DNA from 3 places in the Janthinobacterium sp. JC611 genome. Region 3 is predicted to be linked to each of the others. Evidence: predicted binding sites of a transcription regulator. Region 3 holds the regulator's gene; each other region holds the start of a gene.
What was found. The regulator NrdR, encoded in region 3, represses ribonucleotide reductase genes. The targets are predictions, from matches to a motif close to CACNANATNTNGTG.
Positions count from the first base shown of each region.

Region 1: a site for NrdR is predicted at 7,560-7,573, ahead of J0O65_RS14750 (ribonucleoside triphosphate reductase). Genes of this name have one in related genera too.
Region 2: a site for NrdR is predicted at 1,244-1,257, ahead of J0O65_RS20470 (ribonucleoside-diphosphate reductase subunit alpha). Genes of this name have one in related genera too.

Region 1 is NZ_JAFLJN010000021.1:88,032-97,943, forward strand. It holds gene J0O65_RS28135 (4'-phosphopantetheinyl transferase family protein) at 141-656, opposite strand; gene J0O65_RS14735 (Pls/PosA family non-ribosomal peptide synthetase) at 668-4,723, opposite strand; gene J0O65_RS14740 (anaerobic ribonucleoside-triphosphate reductase activating protein) at 4,871-5,578, opposite strand; gene nrdD (anaerobic ribonucleoside-triphosphate reductase) at 5,568-5,768, opposite strand; gene J0O65_RS14750 (ribonucleoside triphosphate reductase) at 5,765-7,513, opposite strand; gene J0O65_RS14755 (hypothetical protein) at 7,637-8,047, opposite strand; gene ubiU (ubiquinone anaerobic biosynthesis protein UbiU) at 8,209-9,246, shown strand; gene ubiV (ubiquinone anaerobic biosynthesis protein UbiV) at 9,256-9,912, shown strand, end outside.
Region 2 is NZ_JAFLJN010000032.1:90,937-100,848, forward strand. It holds gene J0O65_RS20470 (ribonucleoside-diphosphate reductase subunit alpha) at 1-978, opposite strand, end outside; gene ampD (1,6-anhydro-N-acetylmuramyl-L-alanine amidase AmpD) at 1,371-1,982, opposite strand; gene J0O65_RS20480 (sigma 54-interacting transcriptional regulator) at 1,960-3,039, opposite strand; gene J0O65_RS20485 (PP0621 family protein) at 3,151-3,405, opposite strand; gene J0O65_RS20490 (cytochrome C assembly family protein) at 3,402-4,205, opposite strand; gene J0O65_RS20495 (hypothetical protein) at 4,532-5,071, shown strand; gene J0O65_RS20500 (ABC transporter substrate-binding protein) at 5,135-6,064, opposite strand; gene J0O65_RS20505 (MacB family efflux pump subunit) at 6,317-8,311, opposite strand; gene J0O65_RS20510 (efflux RND transporter periplasmic adaptor subunit) at 8,317-9,504, opposite strand; gene J0O65_RS20515 (DUF3325 domain-containing protein) at 9,596-9,912, opposite strand, start outside.
Region 3 is NZ_JAFLJN010000007.1:76,706-86,617, forward strand. It holds gene ybgF (tol-pal system protein YbgF) at 1-588, opposite strand, end outside; gene pal (peptidoglycan-associated lipoprotein Pal) at 724-1,245, opposite strand; gene tolB (Tol-Pal system beta propeller repeat protein TolB) at 1,289-2,557, opposite strand; gene tolA (cell envelope integrity protein TolA) at 2,563-3,573, opposite strand; gene J0O65_RS07130 (ExbD/TolR family protein) at 3,622-4,062, opposite strand; gene tolQ (protein TolQ) at 4,078-4,767, opposite strand; gene ybgC (tol-pal system-associated acyl-CoA thioesterase) at 4,814-5,215, opposite strand; ZMP/ZTP riboswitch at 5,499-5,623, shown strand; gene glyA (serine hydroxymethyltransferase) at 5,735-6,982, shown strand; gene nrdR (transcriptional regulator NrdR) at 7,127-7,591, shown strand; gene pilV (type IV pilus modification protein PilV) at 7,823-8,392, shown strand; gene J0O65_RS07160 (PilW family protein) at 8,389-9,348, shown strand; gene J0O65_RS07165 (pilus assembly PilX family protein) at 9,433-9,912, shown strand, end outside.

The DNA of each region.
Region 1 (9,912 bases), on a different contig from region 3:
TCGCGTTACAGTGGCCTGGTCCGCTGTCACTGCAAAGGAAAGGCCATGCTGGAATTGATCGGGGTGTTGGGACTGCTCGTCAGTATTATCGTAAAACTGATTTTCGTCCAGATCGGCGGGGCGGCCGAGGGCAAGGAAGACTAGTATGCCAGGGTCGCCACATACGGAGCCGCCAAGCGCAAGGCTTGCAGGCGGCAAGCTGGCGCTGCTCCGTTCCATTCCGCCAGCGGCAAGCCCGCGCACTTGAGCGCCGCCTCGCGCGCCGTCCATGCCTGCGCCAGGGCCAAGGGGCGCTGATCGGCAGGGCAGGCGGCCAGTGCATCGGCCACCTGCGGCCCCAGGTAATCGCGCGCCAGCGTGAACCAGTCGGCAATAGCCTGCACGCGCATCACGTCGATGCCGACGGCGCCATGCAGATGGATGGCGGCCAGCGACAGTCCCTCGTCATGGCTGAACGAGAGGCCCGCCGCGCCGCCTGCCAGCAGCAAGCGGGGCGGTTGGCCCGGCGTCGACTCCACCGCAATCGCCTCAATGCTTAACTTCATCCAATCCGCCACCGCCTCGCGCACGGCGGCGCGGATGCGCAGGCGGGCCTCGGTACGCGCCAGCACGGCGGCGATGCCGATCACCAGCACGCCGTCCCCTGACCAGAGCACGGTAGCATTCATCAGCTGCGCAGCGGCGCGGCCGGGCAGCCGGCCCAGTTGCTGCCGGCGGGGATGTGCTCGCCCTTCATCACCAGGGTCAGCGGTCCCAGGCGCGCGTTGTCGCCCACCTTGGCACTGTACAGCACGGAGCTGCGCGGACCCAGGTAGACGCGCTGGCCGATCTCCACGTGGTCGATCTTCATCACGCGGTCTTCGAACAGATGCGTCTGCGGGCAGGTGAGGGCGTTCAATTCGCTGTAATCGCCGATGTGCACGCAGTCGAATTCCGTGATGTCGGTCGTGTCCATGTAGACGCCGCGGCCGATCTTGCAGCCGAACAGGCGGAAGGCCAGCGGCAGCCACGGCGTGCCGCGCAGGTAGCGCATGAAATTCGGCACGGCGATGCCCTCGTACAGGTTGGTCACGCCTTCGGAAACCCAGACGAACGGCGTCCACATGGGCGCCGCATGCTTGCGGTAGCGTCCCAGCAGCAGCCATTTGGACAGCACCACCACGAGGAAATTGCCGATGCCGTAGGCTAGGCCGGCGATGGCCAGGTCGCCCACCACTTCGCCCCAGCGCCCGGCGCCCGCGATCGGCATCACGTCCAGCACCAGCGTGTAGCCGACGGCGATCACCACCGCGTGCGGCGCGACGATACGGAACGCCTCGATCAGGCTGCGGCCCAGGCGGCGCAGCAGCGATGGCTTGAACGTCAGGTGCTCGGCGAAGCCGCTGACCTGTTCGCGCGCGGGCAGGTGCATGGGCGGGGAGCCCAGCCACGTGTCGCCGCTATGCATCTGTTCATTGCGCGGCGCATGCGTGTGCACGCCGATCAGCACGTGTTCGGGCAGCACGGTGCCATCCGGGATGTAGCTGCCGTTGCCGACAAAGCTGCGGTGCGAGACGACGGTGGGGCGCATGGTCATCCAGCCGCCGTCGATCTGCTCGTCGCCCAGCATGACGGCGTCGGCGATGAAGGTGTCGTCGCCCAGGGTCAGCATGTCGGGCACCACGCCCAGCGCCGTGGAAATCTCGGCGCCCTTGCCCACCTTGGCGCCCAGCAGGCGGTACCAGTACGGCGCGTACACGGTGGCGTAAATGCCGTGCAGGACGTTCAGGCTCGATTCCTGGATATGGCTGACCAGCCACTTGGCGCAATAGATATTGCTGTGCACGGGCGAGCTGCCCGGCTTCAGGCGCGGCAGCGCACCCCAGCGGATGGCGGCCGACAGCAGGGCGGTCAGCACGATCAGCACGGCGCTGGCGGGGAAGGCCAGCAGGAAGTAGCGGGCCAGCTGGGTCGTCACGTCGCGGCCCTGCAGCCACGGCATCATTTCGCGCTCGTCGAACCAGTCGATCAGCACGAAGCTGGGGAAGACGGGCATGAAGAACAGCACGGCGATCAAGACCATGCCGAAGCAGAAGAACAGGGTTTCGCCCGTCAGGCGCAGGCGCGAGACGGCGGGGCGCGGCGGCTGGCTGGCCGGATCGTAGGGGCCGATGTCGCGCGCGGGCGAACCCGTCCAGACCCTGCCATCGGGCACCGAGGCGCCGTCGGCCAGCGCCGATTGACCTTCCAGGTGGCCGAAGGCGCCCACGCTGGTGTTGCCTTCCAAAATCGCGTAAGAGCTGATGCAGGCATCGTCGCCAATGCCGATCCGGCCCAGCAGCAAGCGGCCCCGCTCGACCCGGGCATTTTCAAAGTTGACGGCATTGCCCACGCTGACGTTGTCGCCGATGGACAGCAGGTCGGGCGCGCGCAGGGTCATCGAGCCGATCACCACTTCCTTGCCCACCTTGGCGCCGAGCGCGCGCAGCCACCAGCTGTTCAGCGACGAGCCGCTGAGCAGGTAGGCGGGCGCAGATTCGACCAGGCGGTCGGCCAGCCACCAGCGGTAATAGGTGACACCCCACAGCGGATAGCTGCCGGGCTTCAAACGCCCGGCGATCAGCCACTTGCCGGCGATCGCGATGGCAAATTCGGCCAGGGTCGCGAGCAAAAACACGCCGATGGAGGCGGCGATGGCGCGCGGAACGGTATCTCCCGTGTCGCCCGTGAAGAAGTGATACGTAAAGAAGGGCGCCATCCACTGCGCCATGCGCAGGGTGACCAGACCCGGCACGGCGGCCGCCTGGGCCGCGCCGCAGATCCAGCGCTTCAGGGTGGATGGCGGCGTCCACTGCGCTTCCGGCGTGGCCAGCGCCGGTGCTTCCCCCAGCACGGCGGCGATCTTGCCGATCTGCCGGTTCTGGTAAATGTCGCGCACCGTCATGTGGGCGTAGGCCGGATCGGCGCGCAGGGCGGACGCCAGGCGCGCGGCCAGGAAGGAGTGGCCGCCAAGGTCGCTGAAGAAGTCAAACTGGCGCCGTATCGCCTGGCCGGGGAACAGCTTGGCCAGGGCCGCGAACAGGGCCGCTTCGGCCGGCGTTTCCGGCACGTCCGATTCTCCCGCCTCGCCAGCGGGCGGCGCGGACAGGGGCATGGCCTTCAGGGCTTTCCGGTCGATCTTGCCCGAAGTGAGGCGCGGCATCAGCGGCAGCAGCTCGAAGCGGCCCGGCACCATATACGGCGGCAAGTGCAGGTTCAGGGCGGCGCGCAGGGTTTTCGCCGCCAGCGCATCGTCCGCGGCATCGTCGCTGCCGACGATGTAGGCCACCAGCTGGTCGATGCCGTCATCCTTGCGCAGCAGGACGGCCACCGTGCCCACGCCGGGCTGCTGCGCCAGCACGGCTTCGATCTCGCCCAGTTCCACGCGGAAGCCGCGTATCTTCACCTGGTCGTCGGCGCGGCCCAGGCACAGCACCTGGCCGTCGGCATCGATGCGGGCCAGGTCGCCCGTGCGGTACAGGCGGGCGTCATCCGCGCTGGTCGTCCACGGATTGGGCAGGAATTTTTCCACCGTCAGGTCGGGCCGGCCCAGATAACCCTCGGCCAGACCGGGACCGATGATGCACAATTCCCCCGTCTCACCGCGAGGCAGCAATGTCAATGGACGGTTTTCTCCCGGTTCGGCCACTTGCAGCACCAGCAAGCCATAGTTGGGCAGCGGCGTGCCGATGGTGACGGGTTCGCCGGGCCGCAATCGCGCCAGGCTGCACGAGACGGTCGCCTCCGTGGGACCATAGGTGTTGAACATGGCGCGGCCCGGGCGCGACCAGCGCTCGACCAGGGACTCGGGGCACATCTCGCCGCCCAGGTTGATCAGGCGCAGGCTCGGCACGTCTTCGGCGAACAGGGCCAGCAAGGTCGGCACGGCGTGCAGCACGCTGACGCGGTTGGCGGCCAGCGCGCGCGGCAAGGCTTCCGGGTCGCCCGAGATATCCTTGGGGCCCAGCCACAGTGTGGCGCCCACCAGGTAGGCGATCCAGATTTCCTCGAACGACATGTCGAAGGCGACGGAAAAGCCCTGGTAGACGGTGTCGGACTGCGCCACTTCCAGCACGGCGTTTTCGCTGCGCAGGAAGTGGCAGATGCTGCGTTGATTGATCAATATGCCCTTGGGCTTGCCCGTGGAGCCGGACGTGTAGATGACGTAGGCCGGGTGCTCGGGCAGCACGGTTGTCCGCGTCGGCAACACTTCGCCCGGCGCGGCGGGGGCCAGCAGGCTTTCCGCCGTCCACACGGGACGCTGGACGCCGGCGTCCGCCAGGCGCGGCGCGAACTGCGCGCAGCTGATGACGCCCGCGCCGCTGGCGTCATCGAGGCACACTTGCAGGCGCTCGACGGGAGTGTCTTCATCGACGGGCAGCCAGGCGGCGCCCGCCTTGGCGATGGCCGCCTGCATCAGCAGCAGATGCGCGCCGCGCGGCAGCCACAGGCCGACGATGTCGCCGGGTTTCACGCCGGCGGCCACCAGGCGCGACGCGGCCAGGCCCGCCTGGGCATCGAGTTCGGCATACGTGATGCGGCGTTCGCCATCGATCAGCGCGATCTGCCGCGGGCAGCGGCGTGCCGTCGCTTCCAGCAGGTCGGCCAGCACTTCCTCGCGCAGCAGATCCGGTCGCGGCGGGCCGTACAGGATGTCGGCGTGGGTGGAAGGGGTGCCTGGGCCGGCTGCGGTGAAATCGTTCATGGATGACGCTTATCTGTAATGCGGTGTGTGGAATCTGGCGGCTGCGCATGGAGCGCGGCACAGTCGATACATTACAGCACGCAAGGCATTTCAGCGTTGCAGAACGGGGAATTTTGCGGGGCTTTCCTAAATAATGTGCTTGCCGGCTCAACTGCCATGATTACGGAATGTAAAACGGGGAAACATGGCGCCGATTTGCGCCACCGTGCGCGCCGCCGGGTAGCCGTGCAGGGGGCGGCCGGCCAGCGCCATATCCAGGCAGCCGTCGGCGCGGAACTGCTGCAGCACGTAGTTGTCGACGCCTTTGGCGGCCAGGGTGGCGGCCAGGGCCAGCAACTGCTCGTCCGGCAGCAGGTCCGGGTGGATGGTGGTGCGGCATTCATAGGCCACGCCGCTGGCGAGGATGGCGTCCAGGCAGGCGCGCGCCGGGTCGCCGCTGCCGGCCACGCGGGTCACATGACGATAGTCGGCAAACGGCGCCTTGATGTCGACGCCCACCCAATCGACGAGGGGCAGCACTTCCTGCAGGCGCTGCGGATAGATGCAGGCCGTGTGCAGGCCGACGCCGAAACCCAGCGTCCTGGCGTCCTGCATGGCGCGCGCCAGCGCCGGGTCCATGCAGGCTTCGCCGCCGCTGAAGACGACGGCGTCGAGCAGGCCCACTCTGCGGCGCAGCCAGCTCAGGACGTCCTGCCACGGCATGGCGCCTTCCGGCGTGCGCGCCTGCAGATGCGGATTGTGGCAATAGCCGCAACGCCAGGGGCAGCCCTGCACGAACACGACGGCCGCCAGCTGGCCCGGATAGTCGGTGGCGGAAAAGGGCGTCAGGCCGCCCACTTTCAGATCAAGCGCCATGGCAGGCGGGCTGGCCAAGCCGGGCGCTCGCTTGCGTAAAATACTGGCGCTCGTGGAATTCGCCCTGCTTGCCGATGTTGAACGAGGCGACGGGGCGGTGGTAGCCCATCACGCGGGTCCAGATTTCGCAGCGCTGGCGTTCGCTGTCGGGCAGGGTGGTGGCGGGAGTGAAGTCGGGACGTGCGTTCATGGCGTTTCCTCAAGTGATGGAACAGGGTGGTTTTGCTTGCGGGCGATCAGTTCCGCGTCGCAGGTGGGACAGAATTCATGTTTGCCGGCCAGGTAGCCGTGGCGCGGGCAGATGGAAAAGGTGGGCGTGACCGTGACGTAGGGCAGCGAAAAGCGGCTCAGGGCGCGTTTCACCAGCTCGCGGCAGGCGTTGGCGTCCGACAGCGCTTCCGTCATGTACAGGTGCAGCACCGTGCCGCCCGTGTACTTGCGCTGCAGCGTGTCCTGCAGGGCCAAAGCCTCGAACGGGTCGTCCGTGTGGCCGACGGGCAGTTGCGACGAATTCGTGTAGTAGGGATTGTCGACGGTGCCCGCCTGCAGGATGGCGGGATAGCGCTTGCGGTCTTCGCGGGCGAAGCGGTAGGTCGTGCCTTCGGCCGGCGTCGCTTCCAGGTTGTACATATGGCCCGTCTCTTCCTGGAACTGCAGCATGCGGGCGCGCACGTGGTCGAGCAGACGGATCGCCAGCGCATGGCCCTCGGGACTCGTGATGTCATGGGCGTCGCCGCTGAAATTGCGGATCATCTCATTGATGCCGTTCACGCCCAGGGTGGAAAAGTGGTTGCGCAGGGTGCCCAGGTAACGTTTCGTGTACGGGAACAGGCCTTGCTGCATCAATTCCTCGATGGTGCGGCGCTTGATTTCCAGACTGGTCTTGCCCAGTTCCAGCAGCCGGTCCAGGTCCGCCATCAAGGCCGGCTCGTCGCCGCGCCACAGGTGGCCCAGGCGCGCGCAGTTGATCGTCACCACGCCCAGGGAACCCGTCTGCTCGGCGGAACCGAACAGGCCATTGCCCCGTTTGAGCAGTTCGCGCAAGTCCAGCTGCAATCGGCAGCACATGGAGCGGATCATGTTCGGCTTGAGTTCCGAATTGATGAAATTCTGGAAGTAGGGCAGGCCGTAGCGGGCCGTCATCTCGAACAGGCGTTGCGCATTCTCGCTATGCCAGTCGAAATCCTCGGTGATGTTGTAGGTCGGGATGGGGAAGGTGAAGACGCGGCCCTTGGCGTCGCCCGCCATCATGATCTCGATGTAGGCGCGGTTGATCATGTCCATCTCCGCCTGCAGCTCGCCATAGCTGAAGTCCATCTCCTGGCCGGCGATGACGGGAATCTGCTCGCGCAAGTCGTCCGGGCAGACCCAGTCGAAGGTGAGGTTGGTGAACGGCGTCTGCGTGCCCCAGCGCGAGGGCACGTTGAGGTTGAAGATCAGCTCCTGCATGTACTGGCGCACGTCCGCGTAGCGCAGGCTGTCCTTGCGGATGTAGGGCGCCATGTAGGTGTCGAAGGAGCTGAACGCCTGCGCGCCGGCCCACTCGTTTTGCAGGGTGCCGAGGAAATTGACGATCTGGCCAATGGCGCTCGACATGTGTTTCGGCGGGCTTGACTCGATCTTGCCCGGCACGCCATTCAAGCCTTCGTGCAGCAGGGTGCGCAGCGACCAGCCGGCGCAATAGCCGGCCAGCATGTCGAGGTCGTGGATGTGCAGCGCCGCTTCGCGGTGCGCCGCGCCCACTGCCGGCGGATACACCTGGTCCAGCCAGTAGTTGGCGATGACCTTGCCCGATACGTTGAGGATCAGGCCGCCCAGCGAGTAACCCTGGTTGGCGTTGGCGTTGACACGCCAGTCGCGCCGCTCCAGGTATTCATTGATGGACGCGGCGACATCGACCTGGCCGCGTGTGGATGGAACTGCATTTGTCGTCATGAAACCTCCGGTAAACACAACATGCGGTGTTTTTATGGAGATTAATCACTAAATATAGTGGCGTCAAACGGCGCGTGCCGTGGTGTGACGAATCCTTGATGCAGGTGAAAAAAGCGCCTTTGTTTACTTTTTCGCGCGGCCCTGGCGCAGGATCAGGACGGTCGCGCCGAAATACGCGGCGCCGCAGACGGCGATGCTGAGGATGGAGGCGGGCAGCACGTGCGCCCAGATTTCCAGCGGCGAGAAGGTGCTCCAGCTGGCGACGCGCGCGTCGAACGTGACGACGTTCGCCAGCAGCCAGTAGACGGCCAGCACTCCGGTGCAGATGGCGGCCTGGCGCGCCAAAGGCATGGCGCGGCGGGCGAAGACGGCTTGCAGGAACTGCAGCAGCACGCCCGGATACGCACCCAGCACCTCGGGCGACAGCACGGACAGGGTCGCGTCATCGTAGCCGTCGACCGGCGCCGCCCACTGCACTTGCAGCACGGTGAGGAACAGGGTGAGCAAAAAGATCAGCAGCGGTTTGCGGGGCATGGCGGACAATCGAAGAGGGAGAAAAGGCGGCATTTTACAGCCAGGTCAAGCAAGTTGAACGCGCGCCAGCCATGCATGCATTCCTTCACCTGCGTCAAGGACTGGGCCGTATGGGCGGGGCTATAGTCTGCACCCTGAGCCGATACAGGACTGTGAACATCATGATGCTTGAATCAACCACCGCCACCCGCGTGGCCGGACCGCTGGAACTGGTCTGTCCCGCCGGCAGCCTGCCGGCCTTGAAAGCGGCCGTCGACAATGGCGCCGACACCGTGTACCTGGGCTTTCGCGACGCCACCAATGCGCGCAATTTCGCCGGCCTCAATTTCGACGAGAAGGCCATCGCCGAGGGCGTGCGCTACGCCCACCAATATGGGCGCAAGGTGCTGCTGGCGCTGAACACCTATCCGCAGCCGCACAACTGGGCCGTGTGGCGCAGCGCCATCGACCGCGCCGCGCAGGCCGGCATCGACGCCATGATCGTGGCCGATCCTGGCCTGATGGCGTATGCGAGCGAGCACCACCCGCAGCTGCGTTTGCACCTGTCCGTGCAGGGCTCGGCCACCAACTACGAAGCCATCAATTTTTACCATGAACACTTCGGCATCGCCCGCGCCGTGCTGCCGCGCGTGCTGTCGATGGCGCAGGTGGAGCAACTGATCGCCAAGACGGAAGTCGAGATCGAAGTCTTCGGCTTCGGCAGCCTGTGCGTGATGGTCGAAGGGCGCTGCGCGCTGTCGTCGTATGCGACGGGCGAGGCGCCGAATACGCACGGCGTGTGCTCGCCGGCGAAATCCGTGCGCTGGCTGGAAACGCCGCAAGGGCTGGAGTCGCGCCTGAACGGCGTGCTGATCGACCGCTACGCGCCCGGTGAAAACGCCAGCTATCCCACCCTGTGCAAGGGGCGTTTCGAAGTCAACGACGAAGAGTATTACGCCATCGAGGAGCCGGCCAGCCTGAATACCCTGGCGCTGCTGCCGCAGCTGATCGCCATGGGCGTGCGGGCCGTGAAGATCGAAGGGCGCCAGCGCAGTCCCGCCTACGTGGCGCAGGTCACGCGCGTGTGGCGCGAAGCGATCGACGCCTGCCGCGAAGGCAATGCGCGCTACGCCGTCAAGCCGGGCTGGATGGCGGCCATGGACAAGCTGGCCGAGGGCCAGCAGCACACGCTCGGTGCCTATCATCGCTCCTGGAAATAAAGGAAGAACATGTTAAAACTATCTTTGGGTCCTTTGCTGTACTACTGGCCGCGCGCCACCGTTTTCGAGTTTTACCAGCAGATCGCCACGACCGCCGTCGATATCGTCTACCTGGGCGAGACCGTCTGTTCGCGCCGGCATGAGCTGCGCCTGGCCGACTGGCTCGATATCGCCGACATGCTGGCCGCCGCCGGCAAGGAAGTGGTGCTGTCGACGCAGGCGCTGATCGAGGCGGGCGCGGAACTGGCGACCCTGCGCCGCATCACGGGCAATGGCCGCTATGCGGTCGAGGCCAACGACATGGGCGCCGTGCACTGCATGGAAAAGGGCACGTCCTTCGTCGCCGGTCCCCATTTGAACCTGTTCAACGGCCCCAGCCTGCAACTGCTGGCGCGCCTGGGCGCGCACCGCTGGGTGATGCCGCTGGAAATGGGGCAGACGGCGCTGGCCGAGATGCAGCGCCAGAAACCGGAAGGGCTGGAGACGGAAGTGTTCGCCTACGGCCGCATGCCGCTGGCGTTTTCCGCGCGCTGCTTCACGGCGCGCAACCGCAACCTGCCGAAGGACGATTGCGGCTACAGCTGCCTGGAAGAACCGGACGGCCTGCTGCTGCGCACGCGCGATGCAGTGCCTTTCCTCGTCTTGAACGGCACGCAGACGCAGTCG
Region 2 (9,912 bases), on a different contig from region 3:
GGCCACGCGCATGTAGAACGCCTGCGGCATTTCGATGCGCACGTCCTGGATGTGCAGGAAGTAGCGGTCGTACAGGGTTTGCAGGCCGATGTAGCCGAATTGCAAGTCGCGGTCGGCCACGATGGCTTTCGCCAGGCGCTCCAGGTCGAAGCTGGCGAGTACCGGGTTCAGCAGCTCGGCGGCGATACCCTTGGCAATGTATTGCGGGAAATACGTCAGGTATTCGGCGGCAGCGGCCGCTTGCGGCACTTCCTTGCCGAACACTTCCTTGCGCACCGTATGCAGCAGGATGCGGGCCGTGACCTGGCTGTAGGCCGGGTCTTTTTCCATCAGCGCGCGCGCCGCCAGGATGGCCGACTTGTGCAGCTCTTCGACGGGCACGCCGTCATACAGGTTTTTCACCGTTTCAGCCAGGATGGCGTCGGCATCGACGTGCTTTTCCAGGCCGGCGCAGGCGGCGTTGATCAGGTCGCGCACTTCCTGCATGTCCAGCAGGCGGCGCACGCCGTTGTCCAGCACGTTCAATTGCGGTGCGGTCACTTGCGCGGAGGCGCCTTGCGCCTCCTTCTGCAGGCGGCGCTCTTCCATGTGCTTGGCGCGGTACAGCACGTAGGCACGCGCCACGTCGTGCTCGCCCGAACGCATCAGCGACAGTTCCACCTGGTCTTGCACGTCTTCAATATGGAAGGTGCCGCCGCCCGGGTGGCGGCGCACCAGCGCGGCGACCACGCCGTCGGTCAATTGTTCCACCAGTTCGCGGATGCGTGCCGAGGCTGCGCCCTGACCGCCGTTAACGGCCAAAAACGCCTTGGTCATGGCGATGGCGATCTTCGAAGGCTCAAATGCCACCACCGCGCCGTTGCGGCGGATGATGCGATAGTCGCCCAATGCCGCGCCCGTGCTCGCCACGCTGTTGGCCGCGCCTGGCGCTGGCGATACTGGCGTTGGATGGATGGAAATATCTTGTGGTGATTGCATTGAAGCTCCCGTTGTCAGCTAAAGTCAGCCTGCAGTTTTGCTGCCGCGTGTGTTGTTGAATAGAACGCCCGATGGTCAGGGTTTCTTCAGGTATTTGTTGCTAAATAGTAAATTTATAATGCATAAAACAGCTCAGTATCCAGATCGCCACACCGCACTGCCCGGCTGGCGCGAAACACGATCAAGGGTGATGAACCGCCAGTTCCAGTGCTTTATCAGCAATCCGGGTAGCTTTTGACAATAATTCTGAAAACGTCTGTGATGGCACTACATATAGTCTTTACATCCAACTTCTTCACTAATTGTAGTGCCCATCGGAGGGGGATGCAATAGTTTTCCGGCATCCGTCAGCGTAATTTTTTGTCTTTTCTTATACGATTTCGGTTGACTTTTCAGGGCATGGATGGAAAGCCCAATCCCCGCGAAGTAAGCGCTAACACAGCCTGTCCGCGCAGGGTTTCCAGCCAGCATTCTTGATAAAAATGCCAGTCAAAAAACGGCCCCGGATCCGTCTTCCTTCCCGGTGCGATATGCTCGTGGCCGCGCACCTGCGACAGCCCGTGGCGCGCCACCAGCGCCGCCGTCAGTGCCGCCAGCACATGGTATTGCCGCCGCTGGAAAGGCACATCGTCCGCGCCTTCCATTTCGATACCGATGGAATAGCCATTGCACTGCGGGCGTCCTTCGAAAGTGGACGCGCCCGCATGCCAGGCACGTTGATCAGTAGAAACATACTGCACCAGCGCGCCATCGCGCCGCACAAAAAAGTGCGCCGACACCTGCAAGCCACGCAGGTCGGCGAAAGAAGGATCGGCATTATAATCTACCCGGCCGGTAAACAAGTCCGACACATGCGGCCCGCCGAAGTGGCCGCCCGGCAAGCTGATGTTATGGATCACCAGCAAATCGACTTGCGCACCGTCCGGGCGCGCATCGCAGTACGGCGAGTCATAGCGCAGCGCGCCGTCGCACCAGCCGTCTTCATCTATCGTCCATGTGCTCATCAGGCAAGGCTTCCTGTATCGTCAATTTCTGCATGCGGTAACGCAACTGGCGCACGCTCAGGCCCAGCTGCCGCGCGGCCCGCGCGCGGTGGTAGCGCGCCTGCACCAGCGCCAGCATGATCATGTCGCGCTCGGCCTGGCGCAAATACGCGTCCAGCGGCACGACGGCGGCCACGCCATGCGCCGCCATGCCGGGCAGGCTCAATTGCCGCTGCGGCAAAGCCGGCAGCGCCGGCGCCGGCCGCAAGGGCACGGCGCCCGCCGTGGACGGCAAGGCCAGCCCGTCGAGCGCGATCACGCCGCCGTCGGCAAAGGCCAGCGCCCGCTCCAGCACGTTTTCCAGTTCGCGCACATTGCCGGGAAACGCATACGCGGCCAGGGCCGCCAGCACCGGCGGCGCCAGGCTCACGGTCCGGCGTGGCGACAGGCGCGCGAGGATCACCTCACATAATACCTGCAGATCGCCGCGTCGCTCGCGCAGCGGCGGCAACGCCAGCTCGATCACATGGAGGCGGTAAAACAGGTCCTGGCGAAACGTCCCGGCGGCCACGCCGCGCGCCAGGCCATGCTGGCTGGCGCACAGGATGCGCACGTCGATGGCTTCGTCAGTACTGCCGCCCAGCTTGCGCACGCGGCGCTCCTGCAGCACGCGCAACAGCTTCACCTGCATGGCCAGCGGCAGATCATCGACTTCGTCGAGCAGCAAACTGCCGCCGTGGGCCGCCTGGAACAGGCCCTGGCGCTCGTGCAGCGCGCCCGTATAGGCGCCCGGGCGGCAGCCGAAGAATTCCGCTTCCATCAGCGCTTCGGGTATGGCGCCGCAGTTGACGGCGATAAACGGGAAGCTGGCGCGCGCGCCCTGCGCATGGATGGCGCGCGCCGCCAGTTCCTTGCCCGTGCCCGATTCGCCGCGGATGGCCACCGGCGCGCCGCAGCGGGCGATGCGGCCGATCTGCGCGCGCAGCGCCTGCATGGGCAGCGAGTTGCCGCTCAGTTGCGGCGCCGGCGGCATGCCGGCGCCGGTGGCGCTATGCGGGCTGAGGCTGGGACTGGACATGGGACGCGCCTTTCTGCAAGGGCGGTGGCGAACCGCCTGCTGCAGATGCTACGCCGGACGGCTGCCGCAGGACGTTACGATACGGCTGAGCAACGCGGCGCGGGCCCGTCCTTACAGCGTGGCGTGCGCGTGGCTGCAGTAATCGTGACCCTTGGCCTGCACGTTTTCCGAGGCCGGGTAGTACACGCCGCAGTGGGCGCAGCACAGCATCAGCTCGGCATCCGGCAATTCCTGCGGCCGCGCCGGCGGCGCATACGGATTCGGCTGCTGCTGCGCGCGGGCCCGTTGCTGCATGCCACGGATTTTGCTGCGGATAGCAAACAGCACCAGGAAAACCAGCGCCAGCCAGAATAAAACACGTGTCATGCGTATCCTCGGTGTAAAACCACTTCCAGTACAAAACGGCTGCCGACATAGGCCAGCAGCAAGGTGGCGAAACCGGCCAGGGTAAAACTCAGGGCCGTCTTGCCGCGCCAGCCGCGAAAGCGGCGGCCTGCCAGCAGCGCGGCAAACAGCAGCCACGACAGCATGGTAAACACGGACTTGTGATCCCAGTTGAGGGCCTTGCCAAATAATTGCTCGGAAAACACGATGCCCGACAGCACGGTCAGGCTGAGCAAAATGAAACCCAGGCCGATCATGCGGAACAGCAGCTTTTCCATCGTCAGCAGGGCTGGCAGCTGATCAAGCGCCGTGCCGATGAAGCCGCGGCTTTCGCTACGCGTGTGCAAGCGCGATTCCTGCAGCGCCATCAGCACGGCGTGAAAGGCGGCGATCGTCAAGGTGCTGTAGGCGAGCACGGCCACGGCAATATGCCAGCCGAACACGGCCGACTTGCCTTCCATGCTGACCTGGCTGCCAGGAAAGGCCCAGGCCAGGCCGATGGCGAGGACGGCGCTGGGCATGACCATGCGGCGCAGTCCGTCCAGGCTGAAATTGCGGTTCTCTATCCAGTAGGCGCCCACCGAGACCCACAGCGCGGCCGACAGCATGGCGGAAAAGCCGAAGCGCAAGGTGCCCGGCGCCATCAGGTCGAACCACAGGGTGGCGGCATGCGCCAGCCAGGCGACGCCGGTCAGGCCGGCAATGAGCCGGGCACGGGACGAGGGAAGCACCGCGCACGCCGCATACAACAGGGCGGCGATGAAAAAGAAATAGATCTGCATAGTTTAAGTTTACACCATAGCCGGCAAGCGAGATTCAGGCGACAGACCGGGTGGCAGGCACGACGCCGCCATCGAATGCCGCAAGCCTGCCATGATATCGCGCCTGAGGCATGACGGGGTGGCGCACCCTCAAGATTTCGGCAATCTTTCCTGCGAGGCACGGTCGTCACGCCGCAGGCACGTTGCCATCCTGATTAGCCAGTCCTATAATTATGTCCACAGAGCAACAGCCATCCACCCTGACGCCACCGCCCCTCGCCATGTCCTTTCGAAAATTCTGCTGGACCTCTCTCCTGCTGGCCGCCTGCACTGTCTTAAGCGGCTGCATGAAAGATACGCCTTCTCAATCCACGTACGAAGAGTACTTCCGCACCTCCATCCAAAGCTATGACCTGTACAAGCAGTACTTCGACATCGCGAAGCTGGAAAAGCTGAACGGCTGGAAAGAGAACGAACAGTATGAAATCAAGGGCTCGGCCGTGCTGCGCGCCAAGGTGGGCTACCTGGAATTGCTGGCCGACGTGGCCGACAAGCTCGAGGCGGAGGCGAAGACGGACGGCTCCGTGGGCATGACCATGGGCCTGGGCCTGATGGCGCGCGGCATGGGCGGCGAAAACAAGGTGTTCCGCGAATTCTGGGCGCAGCAGCAGGAAAAGAAGGCGATTCCCGCGCCGCTGCTGGCGCGCCAGGCGGCGATGACGGCCGAGCGCTTCGAGAACCTGCTGCAATGGTCGGACCAGCTGGTGCAAGACAATTACGGCGCCATCATCAGCCGCCAGCTCAAGAAAGGCGATGAGCTGACCCGCATCTACACCTTGAGCTTCCGGCAGACGGAGAAGGGCTGGATGGGTTTCAACGCCCGCTAAGGCCGCCCCGCCACCACCTCCGCACCGGCACCGGCGCGGAGGTTTTTTTCATGCTTTCCTGATTTACTTCACGTTCAGGCTCTTTTTCGCCTGCTCCAGCAAGTCCGTCTTGACCCAGTCCTTGGCTACGGGCGGCTTCGTCATGCGGCCCACGCCCGTTTTCACCATCACATCCGTGGTCACCTGGATATGCTCGGGCGTGATGTCGTACGAATACGGCGAATTGCTGATCGCGTCGTCGAAGTCATCCTTCGTGATCTGGCCGCGGAACACGACTTCGCGCACATACTTTTCCGCCGTCGCCTTGTTGTCGATAAAGGTTTTCGTCGCTTCGACGAAGCAGCGCATGAACTTCTCCGCCACGGGACGGCGTTCCTTGTAGAACTTTTCCGTCATCACCATGGTACGCACGGGTTCGCCGATCGGCGTGTCGTACGGCTTGATGACTTCGCTCCCGAAGCCCTTGTTGATGGCCTGCGATGATTGCGGTTCCGACTGCATCATGGCGTCGATATTCTTGCCCATCAGAGCCTGGTTCAAGTCGGCGTAGGCCAGAAACACCAGTTGCACATCCTTGCCCTTGGTTTCGGAATACGTCAGGCCCGCCTGCGCCAGCTCGGCCAGCAGCAGCACTTCCTGGATGCCGCCGCGCGTCACGCCCACGCGCTTGCCCTTGAGCTCCTTGACGCTGGCAATCTTTTGCCCGGCGCCCGCCACCAGGCGCGCGCCGCCCTTGGCAAAGCCGGCCACCACATAGATGGGCGCGCCGCCCGCGCGGCCGGAAATGGCCGCCTCGGACGCCGTCGCCCCCACGTCCAGCTCGCCCGCGATAATCGCCTGCATCACGTCGAGGCCCTTGGCGAAGACATGCTCTTCGACCTTGATGCCGCACTTGGGCGCGATTTCCTTGATGTACGACACGGCGCCGTAATGGGCGAATTTCAAGTTACCCAGGCGCACAACTTCCTGCGCCTGAGCCTGGACGGCGCCCATGCCGAACGCCAGCACGAGGGCGGCGGCGATACCGGTCTTCACGATTGATTTTTGCTGCATCGGGTTCTCCTGTGGTGGTTGACGTGTGCCCGCCAGGGCACAGCTATGCGAAACACGGCTTCTTATTATGAGGAGATAGTACCGTGTGTTAAGCCGGGAGCAATCTTTTTTATGGACCGCCTGCCTTGGCGCTGTTGCTACAACGCAAAGGCAGGCAATCATGGAAACCGGATGCCCGGCCGCCGATGAGCATTACTGACCAGCCAGCGCCACCACCGGATCGAGCCCCGACGCCTTGCGCGCCGGCATGAAGCCAAACACCAGCCCCGTCACCACGGCGCAGGCAAACGCGCCGCCGACGGCGCTGAGCGAAAAGATCACCGGCACGTCCCACGCCAGCAGCAAGCCGGCCACCGTCACGCCGACCACGATGCCGGCCACGCCGCCCACCACCGACACCAGCACGGCTTCGGTGAGGAACTGGCGAAGGATGTCGCGCCGGCGCGCGCCCGTCGCCATGCGGATGCCGATTTCGCGCGTGCGTTCGCGCACCGTCATCAGCATCACGTTCATGACGCCGATGCCGCCCACCACCAGCGAGACGGCGGCGATCAGGCTGAGCATCATGGTCATGTTGTCCTGCGTCTTCGCTTCGGCAGCGATCGACGCGGCCGCGTTGCTGATGCCATAGTCGCGGATGCGGTGACGCTCGAACATGGTGGCGTCGACCGCCGCCTCCACCTCGGTCACGCGCTTGACGTCGGCCACCGCCAGCACCGTGTAAGTCGGCTCGCGCTGGCCGAAGACGCGGATGCCGGCCGTGGAAAACGGCAGCAGCAGCACGTCGTCCTCATCCTTCTCGCCCGTCAGCGCGCCCTTCGCGCTCATCACGCCGATCACCTGGAACGGCACGTTGCCGATCAGGATGCTCTGCCCCACGGGGTTGGCCACGTCGGGCATCAGCTTTTCCGCCAGGTGCGCGCCCAGCACGGCCACGGTGGCCATTTCGCGCTCGTCTTCCTCCGTGAAGAAGCCGCCCTTGGCCACCGGCCAGGTCTGGATCCGCGGCAGGGCCGGCCCCGTGCCGCGCACATACGTCTGCACGTCGAGGTTGCCGTGGCGTATCACCTTGTTGCCCGTGACATTCGGCAGCACGTGGGAAATGCCCGGCACGTCCTTGAGCGCATCGAGGTCGGCCAGGGTGATGCTGCGCCCGGGGATGCGCGAACTTTCGCCGCGCGAGGCCATGTACAGCAGATTCGAGCCGAAGGCGCCCAATTGCGCCATCACCTGCTGGCGCGTGCCCAGGCCGATGGCCAGCATGACGATCACGGAAGCGACGCCGATGACGATGCCGAGCAGGGTCAGGCCCGTGCGGAAGCGGTTGATCCACAGCACGCGCCAGGCCGCGCGCGCCGCGTCGAGCAATTCCGTGCCCAGCGACGCGCCCCCGTCATGCGCACCGTGGGCGGCGCGCGACATGTCCAGCGGCGGCAGGGCCGTCGCCGTGGCGGGGATGGCGACGGCGCCCGAGTCGGCGACGATTTCGCCGTCGCTGATCTCGATCACACGGCGCGCCTGGGCCGCCACCTTGCGATCGTGCGTAATGAGGATGATGGTGTGGCCCGCGTCGGCCAGTTCGCCCAGCAGGGCCATGACTTCGGCGCCGCTGCTGCTGTCTAACGCCCCCGTCGGCTCATCGGCGAGGATGATGCGCCCGCCATTCATCAGGGCGCGCGCGATGGACACCCTCTGCTGCTGCCCGCCCGACAACTGGTTCGGCCGGTGATCGAGCCGCTCGCCCAGGCCCAGGCGCTTGAGCAGCGCTGCCGAGCGGGCGTGGCGGGCCGCGGCCGGCATGCCCGCGTACAGGGCCGGCACTTCGACGTTCTCGCGCGCCGATTCGGTGGCGATCAGGTGATAGCCCTGGAAGACGAAACCGAACGCTTCGCGCCGCAGCCACGCCAGTGCATCGGGATTCAGGCTGGCCACGTCCTGGCCGGCGAAGCGGTAGCTGCCGTCGCTGGGCCGGTCCAGACACCCAAGCAAGTGCATCAGGGTCGACTTGCCGGAACCGGACGCGCCGACGATGGCGACGAATTCGCCGGCGCCGATCGCCAAGGTCAGGCCGCGCAGCACTTCCACGGCCGGCGCGCCGTCATGGCCGCCGTAGCGCTTGCGGATGCCGGCAAGTTCAATCAGGGGTGGTGGCGGCTCCGGCTGCCCCAGCGACCTGGCCTCGCTCATGGCGTTCACAGCTGGAACCTGCTGCTGCCGCTGCCGGCCGGCTGCTCGCCCGTCACCAGCAGTTCGCCTTCGCGCAAGCCTTGCAGCACTTCCGCATTCAGGCGGTTGCGCACGCCCACGGTGACGGCACGCGTCCCCACATTACCGTCGGCATCCATCACGCGGGCCGTGAACTGCCCCGGCTTGGCGCCTTCTTGCGTCGATGGCGTCAAGGCCGGCAAGGGCACGGCCAGCACATTGGTCGCCGCCGCCGTGACGAACACCACTTGCGCCGTCATCTGCGGCATCAGTTCGCCATCCGCGTTATCCACGTCGAACAGCACTGTATACAAGATCACCTTGCTGGTCGACGGCGCCAGGGCCGTGCCGGCGGCGGCACCGCCGGGCACGGGCGGCGCCGGCAGCACTTGCCGCACCTTGCCGCTCCAGCGCCGCTGGTCGCCGCCCAGGGTGGTGAAGTACACGGGCATGTCCGGGCGCACGCGGCGCACGTCCGCCTCCGACACCTCCGTCCACACCGTCATGGCCGACAGGTCGGCGATGCGCAGGATGTTCGGCGTCTGGTAGGTGGCGTTCAGGGTTTGTCCCTCTTTCGCGTCCAGGCCCACGACCTTGCCGGCCATGGGCGCGTAGATGCGCGTGTAGCCGAGGCGCGCCTCGTCCGCCTTCAGGCTGGCCTGGGTCTGGGCTATCTGCGCCTTCAGGTGGTCGATCTTGGCGCCGGCCGAGGCCAGCGTGGCTTCGGCCGTTTCCAGGTCGGCCAGCGGCGTCGAGTCGAACTTGGCCATCTGCTGCTGGCGCACGTGCTGCCGGCCCGCCAGGCGGTGCTGCGCCTGCTGGTCGGCCAGCTGCGCGCGCAAGCCCGCCAGGGCGGCGCGGCCCGCGTCGACCGTGGCTTGCTGCACGCTGGGGTCGATCTCGGCCAGCAACTGGCCTTTTTCCACGGCGCTGCCCGGCTGCACGTGCAGGCGCGTGATCTGGCCCGACACCTGCGCGCCCACGTCGACATAGGTTTGCGGCTGCAGGGTGCCGATGGCCGTGACGCTCGCTTCGATGTTGCCGCGCTTGACGGGCGCCGTGTCGAACACGGTGGCCGGGCCGCGCGTGGCCCACAGGGCGCCGGCGCCGAACAGCGCCAGCAAGACCGCGCCGCCGAGGATGCGGGCGCGGCGGGAAGGCAGACGGGCCGCCATCAGGAAACCACTTTCAATACAGTCAAAACATCAATCGGTGTCGCCAGGCGTAAAAAATACATCGGTCCATCCTTGAAAATGGCGGTGAACATCACCGCAGGTACATCACAAGACCTGCCAGCGCGGCGACGGCTGCCAGCAGGGCACTACGCAACAGCAAGCGGGGGGCGTACGGCAGCAGCAGGGCTACCAGCAGCGCGCCCACCCCGATGAATCCGAGCCAGGCGACCACGCCGACGCTGGCGCTCCAGCCGGCCACGCAGGGCCAGATGGCCAGCGCCAGCAGGACGGTACCGGCCAGTTGCAGCGCGCGCCGCACGTGCGGCGCCGCATCGCGCCCCCAGACCTGGCCGTGATGGCGGTCCATCGCCAATGAAAGGCTGGCCATGCCCGCATACGCCAGGCCCA
Region 3 (9,912 bases):
CAGCACTGCCTGCTGGGCCGTGATGGCGCTCTTGCAGTCGCGCTGGGCGTAATAGGCGTTGCCCAGCCAGTATTGTGCGTTGGCCGCGTAGGCCGATTCCGGATAGCGCTTGACGAAGGCGTCCAGGGCCGTCACGGCGCCCTTGTAGTCCCCCGACTTGAACAGGCCGAACGCAGATTCGTACGCGCTTTGCTCGGACACGCCCACGGCCGCTTCCTGGCCGTCGATGGTGACCTGGCGCGGTTCGAGCTTGCGCAGGCGCGCGTCGATGTCGGTGTAGAAATCCTTCTGGCGCTTTTGCACATTCGCCAGGTCGTTGCCCAGCACTTCGATCTGGCCGCGCAGGCGGGCGATCTCCTGCATGGTCTGGTCGTGCTGGTTGAGCATGCTCAGGGTGCTGGTCTTGTCCGCCTTGGCGTCGATGCGGCCGTTCAGGTCGCGCGCCATGGCGTCGACCTTGGCGCGCAGCTCGAGGATGGCCTTGCGTGCTTCGTCGTCATCGAACAGGGCGGCGTTGGCGTGCAGGGGCAGGTAGGCAAACGCGGCCATCAAGGCGGCGGCGACGCCGGCTTTCGAGAATGTCATCATGGGTCGGGCTTTCAAAGGTTACGCAAAACATGCAAACGGGGCGCCGGGCGGTGAATCACCGCGCTGCGCCCCATTATTATGCCTATGACTGGCCAGTTAGGTAAGCGTCAATGCTGCCGCGCTCACCCGTCAACATCAATAAACGATGTCAGCGCGGCGGTTTTCTGCCCATGCTGCTTCGTTGCTGCCTTGTGCTTTAGGCTTTTCTTTGCCCAGCGACACGGCTTCCATTTGGCCTTCCGGCACGCCCAGGGCGGCCATCGACTTGCGCACGGCTTCAGCACGTTTCTGGCCCAGGGCCAGGTTGTACTCGGCGCCACCGCGTTCATCGGTGTTACCTTGGATCAGGATCTTGCGGCTAGGCGTTTTCACCAGGTAAGCAGCGTGGTTTTGCACGACTGGGGTGTCCGCTTCGCGCACGACGTATTTGTCGAAGTCGAAGTAGATGCTGCGGTTGGCCAGCACGCCTTTTGGATCGTCCAGCGGATCGACCGATGCGGTCGTCACTGGCTGAACTTGACGGGTGTCAACTGGAGCGGCGACTTTTTCAGGAGCGCGCTCAACCACTGGGGTTTCTGCGACTTTGACTGGGGTGCTGCAGGCGGACAGCAGGGCTGCGGTAGCGGCGATGAAAGCCAAACTTTTAAAGTTACTCATTTTTATTCTCCGGGTCATGGTTAAAGGTGAAACTGTACAGCATTTACTTCATAAAAGGACCCCAGGTGGGCTCCTTGATATTGCCAGCTTGCGTAGTCAAACGCTGTTTGACGCGGCCATCCACCGATACCACTGCCAGCGACTTGCGTCGTCCGGATTCGGTCGCGTACATGATATATTTCCCGTTGGGCGAAAAGCTCGGTGATTCGTCGTTGGCGGTGTCCGACAGGCGCAGTTCCTGGCCACTAGCCAGGTCGAGCGCGTAGAGCTGGAAATTGCCGTCGCGACGGGAAATATAAGCGAGAGTCTTCCCGTCGGAGGAAATCCGCGGGCTGATGTTGTAGGAGCCGCCAAACGTCACGCGCTTGGCTTCGCCGCCGCTGACCGACATGCGGTAGATCTGTGGTCCGCCGCTGCGATCGCTGGTGAAGTAAATGCTTAGTCCATCGGCCGAGAATTGCGGTTCCGTATCGATGCCGCTGCTGTTGCTGACGCGGCGCAAGCCGCTGCCGTCGGCATTGACGGTGTAGACCTGGGTATGGCCGTCGCGCGACAGGGCTACGGCCAGGCGCGAGCCGTCCGGGCTCCAGCTTGGCGCCGAATTGCTGCCTTTTTCATTCGACACGATGGTGCGCTGGCGCGTCACCAGGTTTTGCACGTAGACGATGGGCTTTTTCTTTTCAAACGACACATACGCGACCTTGGTGCCGTCCGGCGACCACGACGGCGAAATGATCGGCTCGTTCGAGCGCAGCGCGACCTGGATGCCCTCGCCATCGGCGTCGGCCACTTCCAGCCGGTATTCGCGGCCCGATTGCGTGACGTAGGCGATGCGCGTGGCGAACGCGCCCTTGACGCCCGTCAGCTTTTCATAGATGTCATCGGCGATCTTGTGCGCCAGCAAGCGGTTGAACTGCGGCGCGGCCGCATTGTTCATGCTCGAGATCTGCGCGCCCTTGATGGTGTCGAACAGCTTGTAGCGCACGTCCAGGCGGCCATCGGCCATGCTTTGCACGCTGCCGGCCGCCAGCGCGTCGGCGCCGCGCGACTTCCATTGCTCGTAGCTGACGGGCGCCGTTTCCGAGACGGGCGCATCGGCGTCGATCAGCTTGAACACGCCGCTGCGCGCCAGGTCGGCCTTGATGATGCCGGACAGCGATTGCGGCGCCGCCGATTCATTGACGAAGCTGGCGACAGCCACCGGGATCTGGTTGCTGCCGATCCCCGTAATCTCCACGCGCAGCTGCGCCTGGGCGCCGGCGGCTCCCAGCATCAGGCCGGCACAGAGCACGACATAGCTCATTTTTTTCATGGTCATCATTTAGGCAAATCCTTCATCTCGAATATGAGTTCAATCTCGCGTTCCACGGTGCCGTCTTTTTTCTTCGGCAGTGGCGACGATTTATTAATGGCGTTTTCCACCGAGCTGTCATACGCCGGCAGGCCGCTGCTTTTAATCTTTCGGACCGAAATAATTTCCCCAGTTGGCAGTTGCTCGATCTTGAACACGGCGCGCGGGTTGCCCGGCACGTCCGTGCTACCGCTGTACGCGATATTGCTCTTGATCTTGCTCGTCAGGGCAGCGACATAGCCGCTGTCCTTGCGCGGCGCGGTCGCTTTCGCGGCCGTGCCCGTTGTGCCGGCGCCTGCAGCGCCCGTGATGCGGCGCATTTCCGCGTCACGCGCCTTGTCGGCGGCTTTTTTCTCTTCCGCCGCTTTCTTGGCCTTGGCCGCTTTTTCCGCCGCCGCTTTTTTCTCGGACAGTTCTTTCTCGGCTTTTTCTTCCGCCGCTTTTTCTTTCTCTTTGGCTTCCTTGGCTTTCTCCAGCTTGTCGGCCTTTTCTTTTTCCAGCTTGGCCGCCTTGTCTTTTTCTTTCTGCTTCTGTTTTTCCAGCTCGCGCTTTTCTTCCTCGCGTTCCTTCAATTCCTGCTTGCGGCGTTCTTCCGCCGCCGCTTTCTCTTCCTTCAGCTTGGCCTTCTTGCGCTCGAGGGCGATTTCCGCCTCGCGCAGGTCGACCTTCGGCTCGGGCGCGGCCACTGGCGGCGGTGGCGGCGGGGCCGGCTGTTCCACTTCGGGTTGCGGCGGCGTCGGCGTCGGCTCCGGTTCCGTCGCCACGTCGGGCGGCGGCGCGGCCGTCTGCACCTTCATGTCCCACACTTCCGCTTCGACGGCGACAGGTTCCGTATTTTGCCAGTGTACGCCCACCCACAAGAAAAACAGCAGGCCAAGGTGCATCGCCAGCGCCAGGCCCAGCGAGGGCCAGCGGCTGCGTTCGCGCGGCACGCTGTAGGGCTTGCCGAGTACATGGTCGATTTGTTTGGTCTGCAAAGTCTAGTCTATCTAAAAACGGTCAAGTCTGGAAACAGGGAGCTGCGCTTACTTGGTGGCCAGGCCGACGCGGGTAATGCCCATCTTTTTCGCTTCCGAAATGAGCTGGATCACATCGTCGTACTTGCTTTCCTTGTCGCCCGCGATCATCACGGGATAGTCGGGATTGCTCTCGTGCAGACCGCGCAGCTTGCGCAGCAGGGCGTCGCGGTTCGGTTCCGTTTCCGGCGCCAGCTGTTCCTTGCCGATCACGCCGATCGACAGCGAACCATTCGGCTTCAGCACGATCTGGATATAGTCGTCGGGCGGTTTGGCCGACTTTTCCGCGTTGGGCAAGTTCACCACGCTGGGATTGTTCGACGACGGCATCACCATGAAAATGATCAGCAGCACCAGCATCACGTCGATGTAGGGCACGACGTTGATCTCGGACTTGAACTTGCGGCCACGGCCGCCGCGCATGCCGCCGCTATTGAATGAGGAACCCATGGACCTTGCTCCCTCTTAGCGCGACTGGCGCTGCAAGATGTTGGAGAACTCCTCGACGAAGCTCTCGAAGCGGATCGCCAGGCGGTCGATGTCATGCGAAAAACGGTTGTAGGCGACGACGGCGGGAATGGCCGCGAACAGGCCGATTGCCGTGGCGATCAGCGCTTCGGCAATGCCGGGCGCGACGGCGGCCAACGTGGCTTGCTGCACGTTGGCCAGGCCGCGGAAGGCGTTCATGATGCCCCACACGGTACCGAGCAGGCCGATGTACGGCGAGACGGAACCGACGGACGCGAGGAAGGCCAGGTGCGATTCGAGCACGTCCATTTCGCGCTGGAAGGCGGCGCGCATGGCGCGGCGTGCGCCGTCGAGCACGGCGCCCACGTCCAGCGCTTCGCGCGAACCGTAGGAAGCCTTGCCCTTGATGAATTCGCCCATGCCGGCGTCGAAGATGCGGGCCAGCGCGCCGCTCTGGTCGCGGTTGCCGCTGGCGTTTTGATGCAGCGCATGCAGGTTGCCGCCGGCCCAGAAGCTGCGTTCAAATTCGATGGTTTGCTTGCGCGCCTGGCGCACGGCAAACATCTTGCGGAAAATGTAGGTCCAGCTGGTCAGGGAAATCAGCAGCAGCAGGGCCATGATCAGTTGCACGATCAAATGGGCGTTGGTGATGAGCGCGAGGAAAGAAAGATCTTGTGTAACGTTCATTGGCTGGCAGTCTGTTGGGTGAATTATCCGGGGGTGGCGGTAGGGCTCAGGCGGCGCGCATGCGGGCCGCGACTGCATCAGGCACGGCGCGCGGGCGCAGTGCCGAGTCGACGCAGCCGATCTTGACGCGGGCCGTGTTGAGCAGGCGGTCGCCGCACCAGGCTTGTTGCAGGAAAACGATGGAGGCGCGCCCCATTTTTTCTATGCTTAAGGTTAATCTTACCGTGTCATCGAGCCTGGCCGGCGCATGATAGTCGGCGTTGACGCTTTTGACAACGAACATCGCGTCGTGCTGTTCCAGCAATGTCTGCTGGCCCACGTCGATGGCGCGCAGCCATTCGGTGCGCGCGCGCTCGAAGAATTTCAGGTAGTTAGCGTAGTAGACGATGCCGCCGGCGTCGGTGTCTTCATAGTAGACACGTACGTTCCAGGTAAAGACTGAAGGCATGTTTATTGCGCCAGTAGTGAGATTGAGCAACATTTTACGCGATTTTTCTTCTTGTGACTGTGGGCGCTTGCTGGAAAACCATGCAAAAGCTGCATATAAGTTGCACCACAGCATTGTAAAACGCAGGGCTGCGATGGCAAGCCCCGTAACATACGCTTACATGCCGTGGCAAAGTTTACGTCCAGCTTAAGATCGTGGACGGGCGCTGCCCGGGCGGCGATTATAGCCGCACGGTTGCATTCCTTGCTCAATTTGGGCACTTAACTTACAATTTGATTTCCATTCCGTCTCACGTGACTGGCGAAAAGTCGGGCGATTTCCATGGATGGCGATCGGCAAACCGGCGAAAGGTGGGCACCCACCGGGAAACGTGAGATTTTTCATCAGCCGTTCGCCTGGGTAGCCACTATGGAAAAGCACGAAGAGGCTGCCCGTCAAATGTTGTTATTCACTTAACGCCGGCTCCCCTCATTCGATCCAACCTGCCAGTACAAGCACCCTCATACTTGGAGTTTTTACATGTTTGCAAAAGATCACACCCTCGCCAACGTCGATCCTGAATTGTTCGCCGTCATTCAAAAAGAAAACGTGCGCCAGCACGATCATATCGAACTGATCGCGTCGGAAAACTACACGTCGCCCGCCGTCATGCAAGCGCAAGGCTCGCAGCTGACGAACAAGTATGCCGAAGGCTATCCAGGCAAGCGCTACTACGGCGGCTGCGAATACGTCGACGTGGCCGAGCAACTGGCCATCGACCGCGTGAAACAGCTGTTCGGCGCCGAATGCGCGAACGTGCAGCCGAACTCCGGCTCGCAGGCGAACCAGGGCGTGTTCTTCGCCATGTTGAAACCAGGCGACCTGATCATGGGTATGTCGCTGGCCGAAGGCGGCCACCTGACCCACGGCATGCCGCTGAACATGTCCGGTAAATGGTTCGACGTCGTGTCATATGGCTTGACGGCGGAAGAAGACATCGACTACGAGGCGATGGAACGCCTGGCCCGCGAACGCAAGCCGAAACTGATCATCGCCGGCGCGTCGGCGTTCTCGAAAAAGATCGACTTCGAACGCTTCGGCAAGATCGCCAAGGAAGTGGGCGCCTGGTTCATGGTCGACATGGCCCACTACGCGGGCTTGATCGCCGCCGGCCTGTACCCGAACCCGGTGCCGTTCGCCGACTTCGTCACCTCGACCACGCACAAATCGCTGCGCGGCCCGCGCGGCGGCATCATCCTGATGAAGGCCGAACACGAAAAAGCCATCAACTCGGCCATCTTCCCCGGCATCCAGGGCGGCCCGCTGATGCACGTGATCGCCGGCAAGGCCGTCGCCTTCAAGGAAGCGCTGAGCCCTGAATTCGTCGAATACCAGAAGCAAGTGATCAAGAACGCCGACGTGCTGGCGAAAACCCTGATCAAGCGCGGCCTGCGCATCGTGTCCGGTGGCACCGAATCGCACGTCATGCTGGTCGACCTGCGCGCCAAGAACCTGACGGGCAAGGAAGCCGAAGCCATCCTCGGTTCCGCGCACATCACCTGCAACAAGAACGGCATCCCGAACGACCCGCAAAAGCCATTCGTCACCTCGGGCATCCGCCTGGGCAGCCCGGCGATGACGACGCGCGGTTTCAAGGAAGCACAAGCGGAAGAAGTGGGTAACCTGATCGCCGACGTGCTGGACAATCCGCATGACGCCGCCACCATCGAGCGCGTCAAAGCGGCCGTGAAAGTACTGGCCGACGCGCACCCGGTGTACGCTGCTTAAGAGACTGTCCAGAATGTGTCATACGGAGTAAGATTCTGTCTGACACATTCCAGTCGTGCCCAAGGGCGCCCGGAGTGATTCGGGCGCCCTTTGTACAAGGGCGGCGATTTCCCGTAATTATTACTATAAAGTTGTAGCCAGCCCATGAAATGTCCATTTTGCCAGCACGGCGACACCCAGGTTCTCGATACGCGCGTATCGGAGGAAGGGGATGCCATTCGGCGCCGCCGCCGCTGCGGCAAATGCGACAAGCGTTTTACGACTTACGAACGCATTGAACTTATCATGCCGGCCGTCGTCAAAAAGAATGGCAGCCGGACGGAGTTCGCTGCGGATAAGTTGCGCGGCAGTTTGATGCTGGCCTTGCGCAAGCGTCCCGTCGCGGCCGCCTCTGTGGATACGGCCATTGCCTCCATCCAGGAAAAGCTGCTGACCAGCGGCTTGCGCGAAGTCGATTCCGGCTATATTGGCGAGCTCGTCATGCAGGAACTCAAGCGCCTCGACAAGATCGCCTACATCCGCTTCGCCTCCGTCTACAAGAATTTCGAAGACCTGGCCGAGTTCCAGGATGCGATCGCCGAAGTGGGACAGGCGCGCAGCAAGCCCTGACGCACACCGTGCCGACAACGGGGCCGAGCGTGCGCCCCGTCTTCATCACGCCAAGGTTCGCCTGGCAAGCGGTCTGATCAATACCAACCCTGTTCTTCTCACCTTATCGCCGTGCTGTTTGCGCCAGCGCAGACGCGGTTTTCTGCGTCCGCCTATCTTTGTAGCTGGGCCGCCTGTTCTTGCGACCGTGTCTGCGGAAGGGAGTAGCGCATGCGCAATGGCGGTCGCGATATGTTTCCTGCGGGTGGCAGCAGCCTCGTCGAGGTGCTGGTGTCGCTGCTGCTGTTGGCACTGGGCCTGCTGGGCGCCAGCATCCTGCAACTGCACTCCCTGCGCGCGCGCCATGAGTCCGCGCTGCTGTCGGCGGGCGTGCAGCTGGCCGCCGGCATGGCCGAACGCATGCGCGCGAACAGCGTGCTCATGAATGGCCCCGATACGGGCAATCCCTACCTGAACGTGGCCTACGCGGCGGCGGACGATGCCGAAGCTGGCGGCGGCGCGCCGGACTGCTTCGGTGCTAGCGCCTGCGGCGCGGCCGAACTGGCGCAATTCGACATCGCCGAATGGAAGCTGGCGCTGCATGCGGCCTTGCCCGGCGCGCGTTTGCATATCTGCCGCGATTCTTCCGCGTGGGATGCCGCCGCCCAAGGCTTGCACTGGGCGTGCAGCGGCGGCAAGGGCGCGCCCATCGTCATCAAGCTGGGCTGGCGCGCCCGTTCGCCCGACGGTTCATCCGCCGTGAATGCGGCAGGCGAGTCGCTGCCCAGGCTGGCGTTTCAACTGGGCGGAGGCGGCGCATGAACGGCCGGCATCGTGGCATTAGCCTGCTCGAATTGCTGGTGGCCCTGTCGCTGGGCGCGCTGCTGATGCTGGCCGCCAGCACCATGCTGCTGGCGGCCAGCGGCAGCTATGGCGACCAGTCCGCCAGTGCGCGCCTGGACGACAATGGCCGCTATGCGCTCGACACCATCGCCCGCGCCGTGCGCCAGACGGCGTACGTGAACTGGGACAGCAGCGCCGCGCCCGTCGCCCATGCCGATGACGACAGCGCGAATATCGCCGGGCTCGACGCGCACAGCCTGGGCAAGAACAGCGAGGGCATCAGCGGCGCGCTGCCCGATGCCCTGCATGGCAGCGACGTGCTGGCCCTGCGTTATTACGGCGCCGGCAAGGAGGCGGGCGGCGATGGTTCGGTGCTCAATTGCGCGGGCTTCGGCGTGGGCGCCGCGCAAACGGAGGCGCAGCGGGGCTGGAGCATTTTCTATGTGGCCCAGGGCGCCGATGGCGAGGGGGAATTGCGCTGCAAATACCGGGGCGCGAACGGCTGGGGCGCGGACGCCGTCATCCGCGGCGTCGATGCTTTCCAGGTGCTGTATGGCCTCGACACGGATACGCCGCCCGACGGCGTGGCGAACCGCTATGTCAACGCCAGCATGCTCGACGCCTACGATGCGGCGCTGGTGCTGGCGGGAGCGGATGCGGCCGCGCGCCAGCGCGATTTTTACCGGCGCACGCACTGGAAGCGCGTGGCCAGCGTGCGCGTGGCGCTGCTGTTGCATGGCGAGGTGGGCCAGGCCGACAAGATGGCGGAACTGGGTCCGGCGCGGTTCGACCTGTTCGGCCAGGCGTATGCCGAGGCGCACGGCGCCGGCGACACGGGCGTGCGCATCGCGCGCGCGTCCTTGCCCGCCGCGACGCGTTCCAGGCTGCGGCAACTGGCGCAGACGAGCATCATGCTGCGCAACGGGCCGGCCTAGGCGGGCGGCGCGATGGCCGGCGCAGGCGTCCGCTGTTGCGCACCGTGGTGCCGACCTCGTGCCCGCTGCGGTGGCGCCACTCTCGTGTATGTGCTGTGCCTGCTGGTGATCATCTTGTTGCTGGGCATATCGGCGGCGCAGATGGCCTTGCAGGGCGAAAAGGCGGCGCGTGGCGAGCGCGACCGGCAGATCGCATTTCAGGCGGCGGAGGAGGCATTGGTGGATGCGCAGAACGATATCGAAGGCTTGCCCGGCGCACCGGGACGCAGCAGCCTCTTCGCACCAGGCAGCGCGGCCGGGTTCGCGGATGGCTGCGGCGAGGGCGGCGCGCTGGGCCTGTGCCTGCCCGCAGCCCCGGACGCGCCGGCGCTCTGGCTGAGTATGGACCTCGATGGCGCGCAAGCGAGCAGCCGGACCGTGCCATATGGCCAGTTTACGGGCGCCGTCATGCAGACGGGGCAGGGTTTCCTGCCGTCGCGCCCACCCCGCTACCTCATCGAACTGCTGCCGTTTCACCTGCCCGGCGCGCAGGCCACGGCAGTGGCTGGCGGCCTGGCCACGCAA